Linked DNA regions of Salinigranum rubrum. The protein of the gene in region 1 binds, or shares a complex with, the protein of each later gene. Links are inferred from orthologs where the notes say so. Each region holds a gene or a part of one and is shown on either strand. Other genes may lie near its edges. The genes, in order: C2R22_RS12440, C2R22_RS02095 and C2R22_RS11455.

Evidence for each region.
Region 2: C2R22_RS12440 (region 1) and C2R22_RS02095 share a complex: the UniProt entries of both Methanocaldococcus jannaschii proteins name them as parts of the RNA polymerase complex. The link is inferred for Salinigranum rubrum from one-to-one orthologs.
Region 3: C2R22_RS12440 (region 1) and C2R22_RS11455 share a complex: the UniProt entries of both Methanocaldococcus jannaschii proteins name them as parts of the RNA polymerase complex. The link is inferred for Salinigranum rubrum from one-to-one orthologs.

What each region holds. Positions count from the first base shown.
Region 1 is NZ_CP026309.1:2,532,216-2,535,122, reverse strand. Bases 101-2,853 are described here. They hold C2R22_RS12440 (RNA polymerase Rpb4 family protein), read left to right. Parts: upstream 101-1,175; coding sequence 1,176-1,532; downstream 1,533-2,853. Other genes in these bases: C2R22_RS12430 (16S ribosomal RNA methyltransferase A), read left to right, coding at 2,337-2,853; C2R22_RS12435 (DUF655 domain-containing protein), read left to right, coding at 1,663-2,283; C2R22_RS12445 (50S ribosomal protein L21e), read left to right, coding at 885-1,175; C2R22_RS12450 (hypothetical protein), read right to left, coding at 440-736; C2R22_RS12455 (elongation factor 1-beta), read left to right, coding at 119-385. In the rest of the region: more of C2R22_RS12460, read left to right, coding at 1-100; more of C2R22_RS12430, read left to right, coding at 2,854-2,907. UniProt on the Methanocaldococcus jannaschii protein: DNA-dependent RNA polymerase (RNAP) catalyzes the transcription of DNA into RNA using the four ribonucleoside triphosphates as substrates. This subunit is less well bound than the others.
Region 2 is NZ_CP026309.1:434,734-437,681, reverse strand. The notes cover bases 78-2,871. They hold C2R22_RS02095 (DNA-directed RNA polymerase subunit H), read left to right. Parts: upstream 78-1,257; coding sequence 1,258-1,485; downstream 1,486-2,871. Other genes in these bases: C2R22_RS02105 (MaoC/PaaZ C-terminal domain-containing protein), read right to left, coding at 140-547; C2R22_RS02110 (fluoride efflux transporter FluC), read left to right, coding at 78-134. In the rest of the region: more of C2R22_RS02110, read left to right, coding at 1-77. UniProt on the Methanocaldococcus jannaschii protein: DNA-dependent RNA polymerase (RNAP) catalyzes the transcription of DNA into RNA using the four ribonucleoside triphosphates as substrates.
Region 3 is NZ_CP026309.1:2,334,664-2,337,783, reverse strand. The notes cover bases 130-3,095. They hold C2R22_RS11455 (DNA-directed RNA polymerase subunit K), read left to right. Parts: upstream 130-1,507; coding sequence 1,508-1,684; downstream 1,685-3,095. Other genes in these bases: rpsB (30S ribosomal protein S2), read left to right, coding at 2,921-3,095; eno (phosphopyruvate hydratase), read left to right, coding at 1,718-2,917; C2R22_RS11460 (DNA-directed RNA polymerase subunit N), read left to right, coding at 1,320-1,511; C2R22_RS11465 (30S ribosomal protein S9), read left to right, coding at 910-1,308; C2R22_RS11470 (50S ribosomal protein L13), read left to right, coding at 479-916. In the rest of the region: more of rpsB, read left to right, coding at 3,096-3,120. UniProt on the Methanocaldococcus jannaschii protein: DNA-dependent RNA polymerase (RNAP) catalyzes the transcription of DNA into RNA using the four ribonucleoside triphosphates as substrates.

The DNA.
Region 1 (2,907 bases):
CCGCGACGTTCAAGTGTCCGGACTGCGGCCAGGAGATCTCCCGCTGCGCGAAGTGCCGCAAGCAGAGCAACCTCTACGAGTGTCCCGACTGTGGGTTCCGAGGTCCCTGACTACAACAATGGGAAAAGTAGCCGCCAAGATCAAGGTCATGCCGAACAGCCCCGACATCGACCTCGACGCGCTCCAGGAGCGTCTCGAGGAGTCCCTGCCCGAGGGCGCGCGCATCAACGGGTTCGAGCGCGACAACGTCGCGTTCGGCCTCGTCGCGCTCCTCCCGACGGTCATCGTCCCCGACGACGCCGGCGGAACCGAAGCGGTCGAAGAGGCGTTCATGGGCGTCGACGGCGTCGAGAGCGTCTCCGTCGAGAACGTCGGCCGTATCTGAACGACAGTTCGCTTCTCGCGGTTTTCCGTCCGGCGAGCCTCGGCTTCGGCGCTCTCAGGCCCGCGCCGCGAGGACGGTGCCGACGAGCGTCCCGAGGATGAACCCCCCGAACATCGCCAGCGGGAGCGAGTTGAGGAGGATACCGACGACGCCCCCGAAAAGCATTCCGGCGGCGAACCCGGAGCCGAAGCGGACGGCGAACCCGCCCTCGCTCGCGCCGGGTCCAAAGTCGGCCGCTTCTGCCTCGTGAGCGGACTCGACCGCCATCTCCGTCTCGTCTTCCGCCTCGACCGGCGAGTTCGTCTCCTCGGCGCGTGAGACGTCGGTGACCGTCGGGGCTTCCTGACTCATGGGAGAGAGTGGTCCGCGGAGCCTGATATGCTTTGCCACGAGTGGCATCGGGTGAGAACCATCGGCCTCCGGGCTGTGTGCCGCGTTGCCGTGCGCGGACGGGAACGTGTCTTTTATAACGCCGTCAGAAGTAGTACGTTCCACGACTATGCCGAGTTCCAACGGTCCGATGAAGGGGACGCGGAACAAACTCAAGAACAAACCCCGAGAGCGTGGCACGTCGCCGCCACAGCGAGCGATTCAGGAGTACGAGGTCGGGCAGAAGGTCCACCTGAAGATCGACCCCAGCGTCCGGAAGGGTCGCTTCCACCCGCGCTTCAGCGGGCACACGGGTGAGGTCGTCGGGAAGCAGGGCCGCTCGTTCAAGGTCGAGATCACCGACGGCGGGAAGACGAAGACGCTCATCACGCGCCCGGCGCACCTCCGCGCACAGAAGTAGATGACCATCTTCAAAGAGAAGCTCGGCGAGGAGTTCCTCACGACGTCGGAGGTGAAGCGGCTCCTCGAAGAGGTCGAGGCCGAACGCGCGGCCGACGAGGAGCGCGAGGTCCGGTACGAACTGGCCCGCGCCATCGAGCACGTCAACCGATTCGCCTTTCTCGACCCCGAGGACTCGCGCGCGCTCGCCGAGGAACTCCTCGAACTGGAGAAGGTCGACGAGGCGACGGCGTTCAAGATCGCCGACCTGCTCCCCCAGTCGCGCGACGAACTCCGCGCGGTCTACGCTCAGCAGCGCTACGCGCTCTCGGGCGACGAACTCGACGAGATTCTCAACGTCGTCGCCAAGTACGCCTGACTCGGCGCTCGTCTCGAATCCGGGCCTTCGGCCCCCGGAGACGAACGACGGCGACGACCGCCACACGGCGAGAATACGCTGGCTCTCTCGGTGCCAACGATTTAAATAATCTGTCAGCATAGAGTTGTGTATGACCACCAGCGAGAGCGGCGACGCAGTCGACGCGGCCGGCGACGAGACGGAGGAGAGCACGCTGCGTATGGCCGTCGTTCTCGACGTGTTGCCGCACGGTCGCACCGATGACGACCGCCCACGGTACAAGAAATCGCCGTTGGCGTACGCGCTCGGCGAGGAGGACTTCCGCCTCGTCGAACTCAGACTCGCGGACGACGCCGACGTGAGCATCGGCGACCGTGTCGTCCTCGGCCCCGCGGACGAACGCGTGGCCGTCGAGGAACTCCGCGACATCGAGTACGACGCCCTCTCGAACACCGCGCTCTCCGAACTGGAGTACGTCGTCGACGAGGTACTCGCCGAACACGAGTCGCGGTTCGTCGGCTTCTACAACGACGCCCAGCCCATCACCATCCGCCTCCACCAACTGAACCTCCTGCCGGGAATCGGCAAGAAACTCCGCAACAACATCCTCGACGAGCGGAAGCGGGGTCCGTTCGAGAGCTTCGAGGACCTCGAAGACCGCATCTCGGGCCTGCACAACCCGAAGGACATCCTCGCCGAACGGATCATGTCGGAACTCCGTGACGACGACCTCAAGTACAAAGCGTTCGTGCGGCGCGACGCCGAGTCGTAGTCGACGACGGCCGAATAACAGACTTTAGGCCCGCCGGGACGAAGGGTGTGATAATGAACACGGACGGCACCGGCCGTCGCGACCCCGACCGGCTCATTCGCCGGGCCGGGGTCCGCGGCGACCCGGACCGCGACCAGCACTTCCTCGTCGACGACCGGGTACTCGACCGGATTCCGAGCTATCTCTCCCGGGAGACGGACACGAGCCACCTCCTCGAAATCGGCGGCGGAACGGGGGCGCTCACCGACCGCCTGCTCGCCCTCGGTGACCGCGTGACGGTCGTCGAACGCGACGCCGACCTGGCTGCGTTCCTCCGCGAGGAGTTCGCCGAGGAGGTCGAATCGGGCCGGCTGACCGTCCTCGAGGGCGACGCCCTCTCGGTGGAACTCCCCGACTTCTCGGCGTGCGTCTCGAACCTCCCCTACGGTATCTCCTCGGAAATCGCGTTCCGACTCCTCCCCCGGGGGAAGCCCCTCGTGTTGATGTTCCAGTTCGAGTTCGCCGAGCGAATGGCGGCCGACCCGGGGACGAGCGAGTACGGTCGGCTCTCGGTCGGGGCGCAGCACTACGCCGACGTCGAACTCGTCGAGCGCGTCCCTCGCGAGGCGTTCGCCCCGGCCCCGG
Region 2 (2,948 bases), 2.1 Mb from region 1 along the record:
CGTTCGCCGTCGGCGTCGTCGAGCACGCGCAGGCGGGCGAGCGTCGGGTCGCGGCGCGCTACGCGCTCGGGACGCTCGCCGCCGCGCTCGTCGGAGTTGCGCTCGGCGGCGGCGCGGTCCGCGCGCTCCTCTGAGTCGGTCAGTCGTCGGGGTCCGACCGCCACACGAGCCCTTCGACCTCCCCGCGGAGGACGACCGTGTGCTCCGCGCCGGCCCGCGCGCTCGCGGTTCGCCGGCACTCGACGGTCGCCGCCAGGTCGAACCGGTCCTCCCGGGCGTCGACCCGCTCTGTCGTCCACTCGCATCGAACGGTGTCGCCGGCGTAGACTGGGGTGAGAAAGTCGAACTCCATGGTCCGGGCCAGCACTTCGAGGTCGCCGCCGATTTCGGTCGAGAGCGTCGCCGTCAACAGGCCGTGGACCATCGGGGGCTCTCGTTCGGTGTGGATGGCCTGAGTGTCACGTGAGACCGCGGCGAATCCGCTGACGTCCTCGTCGGTGAACGTGCGTTCGACGACGTGGACGTCGCCTTGCTCGGGAGGGGCCATTGGACGCGGGTTCGACGGAGGGAAAGAAAGGTTGTGGGGTCGACAGCGGCGGTGGTGCGCGAGAGCGAGCGACTGCAGGGAGCGAGCGAACGCGCGAGGGGCGAGTATCGCAGGGCCGAAGGCCCGAGAAACGCAGTCTGCTGGGGGTGAGGACTGCGGTCTCACCGCGCCCGTGTACCGTGTTGTCGCCGTGTCGGCTACGCTGCCGCGTCGACCGACGATGCACCCGGAGCGACGACCGAGAACCGACTGTCCGGAGCGGGATTGTGAACCACGGTCGTTCCGCTCGCTTCGTTCGCTCCACGCTCTGGTTCAACTCCCGTTATCGCGTCTGTGCGACTCACAGGTGGCGAGCACACGCTACGCGGTGCTCGCCGAGTAGTTCGTCGCAAAAGGACGCCCGGAGCGGGATTTGAACCCGCGTCACGACCGTGACAGGGTCGTATGATGGGCCACTACACCATCCGGGCAGTGCGCACTCTCCAGTATCCGGGTTTCGTAAATAAGACTTCTCATCTCACCGCGCCGTGTGGGGCGCTATCGTCGGTCGCTCCGCAAGGCATTTATCTCACGTCTCCGTGTGTAAAGGTACCAGCCCGCTCGTGGTCGGTGAGCGGCGCTACCCGCACCGGTTGACAAGGGTTAAATGGCTGGCCCCTGAATCCGACTGTAGTATCTCGTGAGAGCTTCTTCCCATCCCCCCGACATCCATGGTCAACGTAAGCGAACACACCCTAGTTCCGGAGCACGCCATCCTCGACGAACCCGAAATCGAGGAGATGATGGCTGAGTACGACGTCGAGCGGGTGAATCTACCGAAGATCCGCACGTCGGACCCGGCGCTCCCCGACGAGGCCGAGGCCGGCGACGTCGTCAAGATCGTCCGCGACTCGCGAACGACAGACACGGCGGTCGTCTACCGATTGGTGATCGAATGAATCGACAGTCACGACGCACGATCTCCAGAGAGTACTTTTCGCAGGAACGGCTCGCAGAACACCACTTCCGCTCGTTCAACAACTTCCTCGGGCGCGGGATGCAGGAGGTCGTCGACGAGAAGGAGACCATCGAGACCGACATCGGCGACAAGGAGGGCGAGGAACCGGTGTGGGTCGAACTCGGCGACATCCGCGTCGAGACCCCCGAGTGAGGGAGGCCGACGGGAGCGAGGAACTCCTGTTCCCCCAGGAGGCCCGCCTCCGCAACATCACCTACGCCGCGCCGGTGTTCATGGAGATGTCCATCGTCCGCGGCGGCGAGGAGGAAGAGGAGGTCGTCCTCGACTCCACCGAGACCAAGGTGGGTCGGATGCCCATCATGGTCGGCTCCCGGAAGTGCAACATCTCCGAACTCTCCGACGCGGACCTCGTCGAGATCGGCGAGGACCCCGTCGACCCCGGCGGCTACTTCATCGTCAACGGCTCCGAGCGCGTGCTCATGACCTCGGAGGACCTCGCGCCGAACAAGATCCTCGCCGAGTACGACACGAAGTACGGCGACGAGATCCAGGTCGCGAAGACGTTCTCTCAGCGCCGCGGGTACCGCGCGCTCGTTCTCTGTGAGCGGAACCGTGAGGGCCTCTTGGAGGTGTCGTTCCCCTCCGTCTCCGGGTCGGTGAACTTCGTCACGCTCGTCCGCGCGCTCGGTCTCGAATCGGACGAGGAGATCGTCCACCGCGTCTCGGACGACCCCGAGATCGTGAAGTTCATGCTGGAGAACCTGGAGGAGGCGCCCGTTCAGACCGAAGAACAGGCCATCGAGGCGCTCGGCAAGCGCGTCGCCGGCGGCCAGGGCAAGAACTACCAGCTCAAGCGCGCCAACTACGTCATCGACCGCTACCTCCTCCCCCACCTGCACGAGGAAGGCGTCGAGGAGGAGGAGGTGCGCATCAACAAGTCGTACTACCTCTGCCGGATGGCCGAGGCGTGTTTCGAACTTGCGCTCGGGCGGCGCGAATCGGACGACAAGGACCACTACGCGAACAAGCGGCTCAAGGTGTCGGGCGACCTGATGCGCGACCTCTTCAGAACGGCGCTGAACAAGCTCGCACGCGACGTGAAGTACCAGCTCGAACGGGCGAACATGCGGAACCGGAACCTGACGGTGAACACCGTCGTGCGCTCGGACGTGCTGACCGAACGCCTAGAGCACCCCATCGCCACCGGGAACTGGGTCGGTGGGCGCTCGGGCGTCTCTCAGCTCGTCGACAGGACGGACTACATGGGGGTGCTGTCGCACCTTCGACGGCTGCGCTCGCCGCTGTCGCGCTCGCAACCACACTTCGAGGCGCGCGACCTCCACGCGACCCAGTGGGGTCGCATCTGTCCCTCCGAGACGCCGGAGGGGCCGAACTGCGGCCTGGTGAAGAACTTCGCCCAGGCGATGGAGCTGTCACAGAACG
Region 3 (3,120 bases), 200 kb from region 1 along the record:
GTAGCGGAGTATGCACGCAGGGATAGCCAAGTCTGGCCAACGGCGCAGCGTTCAGGGCGCTGTCCCATAGGGGTCCGCAGGTTCGAATCCTGCTCCCTGCATCCTCCGATTTCTCTCCCCGATTACAGACCATGAGTAAGACGAATCCGAGACTCGCAAGTCTCATCGCCGAGCTGAAGGCGGTCTCGCGCGACTCCGGCGCCAACGTCTGGGCCGACGTCGCCGACCGCTTAGAGAAGCCACGGCGCACCCACGCAGAGGTAAACCTCGGACGCATCGAACGGTACGCCCGCGAGGACGAGACCGTCGTCGTCCCCGGCAAGGTGCTGGGCAGTGGTGTGCTGCAGAAGAACGTCACCGTCGCCGCCGTCGACTTCTCGTCGACCGCTCGCACGAAGATCGAGCGGGTCGGCGACGCCGTGACGCTGGAACAGCTAGCCGAACAGAACCCCGACGGGTCGAACGTACGGGTGATTCGATGAGCGTGGCCGAGTTCGACGCGGACGTCGTCGTCGACGCCCGCGACTGTATCCTCGGTCGCGTCGCCAGCGAGGTTGCACAGAAGGCGCTCGCCGGCGAGTCGGTCGCCGTCGTCAACGCCGAAGACGCGGTCATCACCGGCTCCGAAGAGGACGTCATGAGCGTCTACCGCAAGCGCGTCGACGTCGGCTCCGACCGGGGGCCGTACTACCCGAAGCGTCCCGACCGCATCTTCAAGCGCGCCGTCCGCGGCATGCTCCCGTACAAGAAGCCGCGCGGCCGCGAGGCGCTCGAACGCGTCCGCATCTACGTCGGCAACCCGTACGACGACGAGGGCGAAGTGCTCGAAGGGACGTCGCTGGACCGCCTGTCGAACATCAAGTTCATCTCGCTCGGCGAAGTGAGCGAGAATCTGGGGGCTAACGTCACATGGTAACCAACACGTCTGGCAAGAAGAAGACGGCCGTCGCCCGTGCTACGGTCAGGGACGGCGAGGGTCGCGTGCGCATCAACTCCCGACCGGTCGAACTGGTCGAACCGGAGATGGCCCGCCTGAAGATGCTGGAGCCGTTCCGCATCGCCGGCGACGACCTCCGTTCGCAGGTCGACCTCGACATCTCCGTTTCGGGCGGGGGCGTGAGCGGACAGGCCGACGCCGTCCGCACCGCCATCGCGCGCGGTATCGTCCAGCACCTCAACGACGCCGAACTCCGCGACGCGTTCATGGAGTTCGACCGCTCGCTGCTGGTGAACGACGTCCGCCAGTCCGAGCCCAAGAAGTGGGGCGGACCGGGCGCACGAGCACGCTACCAGAAGTCCTACCGCTAGGTGACCGAACCATGATGATTCCCGTCCGGTGCTTCACGTGCGGCAACGTCGTGGGTGAGCACTGGGACGACTTCAAGCGACGCACGGAGGCGGGCGAAGACCCCGCCGAGGTCCTCGACGACCTCGGGGTCACCCGCCACTGCTGCCGTCGGATGATCGTCTCGCACAAGGACCTCGTCGACGTGGTGGCTCCCTACCAATGAAACAGCGCTACAACCGCTACGAGAAGGCACGCATCCTGGGCGCGAGAGCCCTGCAAGTGTCGTACGGCGCGCCGGTGCTCATCGATTCCGAGCAGTCCGAGCCCATCCTCATCGCCGCCGAGGAGTACGACGCGGGCGTGCTGCCGTTCACCGTCAAACGGGAGGGCAACTGACATGACGCTGCCCATCGCAGGTGGAGGTGACGCATGACGCTCATCAGCTCCGTCTCGCTCCGCCGTGTGCTCGACTCGCGTGGAAACCCGACCGTCGAGGCCGACGTCCTCACCGAATCCGGCGGGTTCGGCCGTGCCGCCGCCCCCTCGGGGGCGAGTACCGGCGAGTACGAGGCTATCGAGCTTCCGCCCTCGGAGGCCATCGCGGCCGCCCGCCGACTGGCCATTCCCCGACTGGAGGGCGAGGTACACACCGGCGACCAGCGCGCGGTCGACACGACGCTTCGGGCCGCCGACGGCACGGAGAACTTCTCCGAAATCGGCGCGAACTCGGCAGTCGCCATCTCGATGGCCGCGGCGAAAGCCGGGGCCGACACCCTCGGTCTGCCGCTGTACCAGCACCTCGGAGGAGCGTTCCGCGGCGACAACTTCCCCATCCCCCTCGGCAACGTCATCGGGGGCGGCGAGCACGCCAAGGAGGCGACTCACATCCAAGAGTTCCTCGCCGCACCCGTCGGTGCACCCTCCGTCGCGGAGGCCGTCTTCGCCAACGCGAAGGTCCACGGCCGCGCCTCCGAACTCCTCGACGAGCGGGACGTCCCCGCCGCGAAGGGAGACGAGGGCGCGTGGGCGCCACCCATCTCCGACGCGGAGGCGTTCGAGGTGATGGAAGAGGCCGTCGAGGACGTCGCGGACGACCTCGGCTTCGAGATCAAGTTCGGCCTCGACGTCGCCGCGAGCGAACTCCACTCCGAGGAGGGCTACGACTTCGGCGACGAGGTCAAATCGACGGCGGAGATGATCGCCTACATCGCCGAGATGGTCGACGAGTACGACCTCGCCTACGTCGAGGACCCCCTCGACGAGAACGACTACGAGGGCTTCGCCGAACTCACCGACGAGGTGGGCGACCGGACGCTCATCTGCGGCGACGACCTGTTCGTCACGAACACGTCGCGTCTCCAGGATGGCATCGACGCCGGCGCCGGCAACTCCATCCTCATCAAGCCGAACCAGATCGGCTCCTTGACCGACGCGTTCGACGCCATCGAACTCGCGACCGAGCACGGGTACGACTCGGTCATCTCCCACCGCTCGGGCGAGACCGAGGACACCACCATCGCACACCTCGCCGTCGCCACCGACGCGCCGTTCATCAAGACCGGCACGGTGCAGGGCGAGCGAACCGCCAAGCTGAACGAACTCATCAGAATCGCGGACGACGCAGTCTAACGAATGAGCGACAACGACAACGACGCGGTCGAGGTCGTCGACGAGGAGGAGGCCGCCGAGGCCCCCGACGTCGAGACCGAGGCCGAAAACGACACCGAAGAAGCCGCCGAGGCCCCCAGCGAGGAGGCCGAGGTCGAAGAGACAGCCGCGGCCGACGAGGCCGCCCCGGCGACCGAGGCGGACGTCGAGGTCGCGGAACCCGA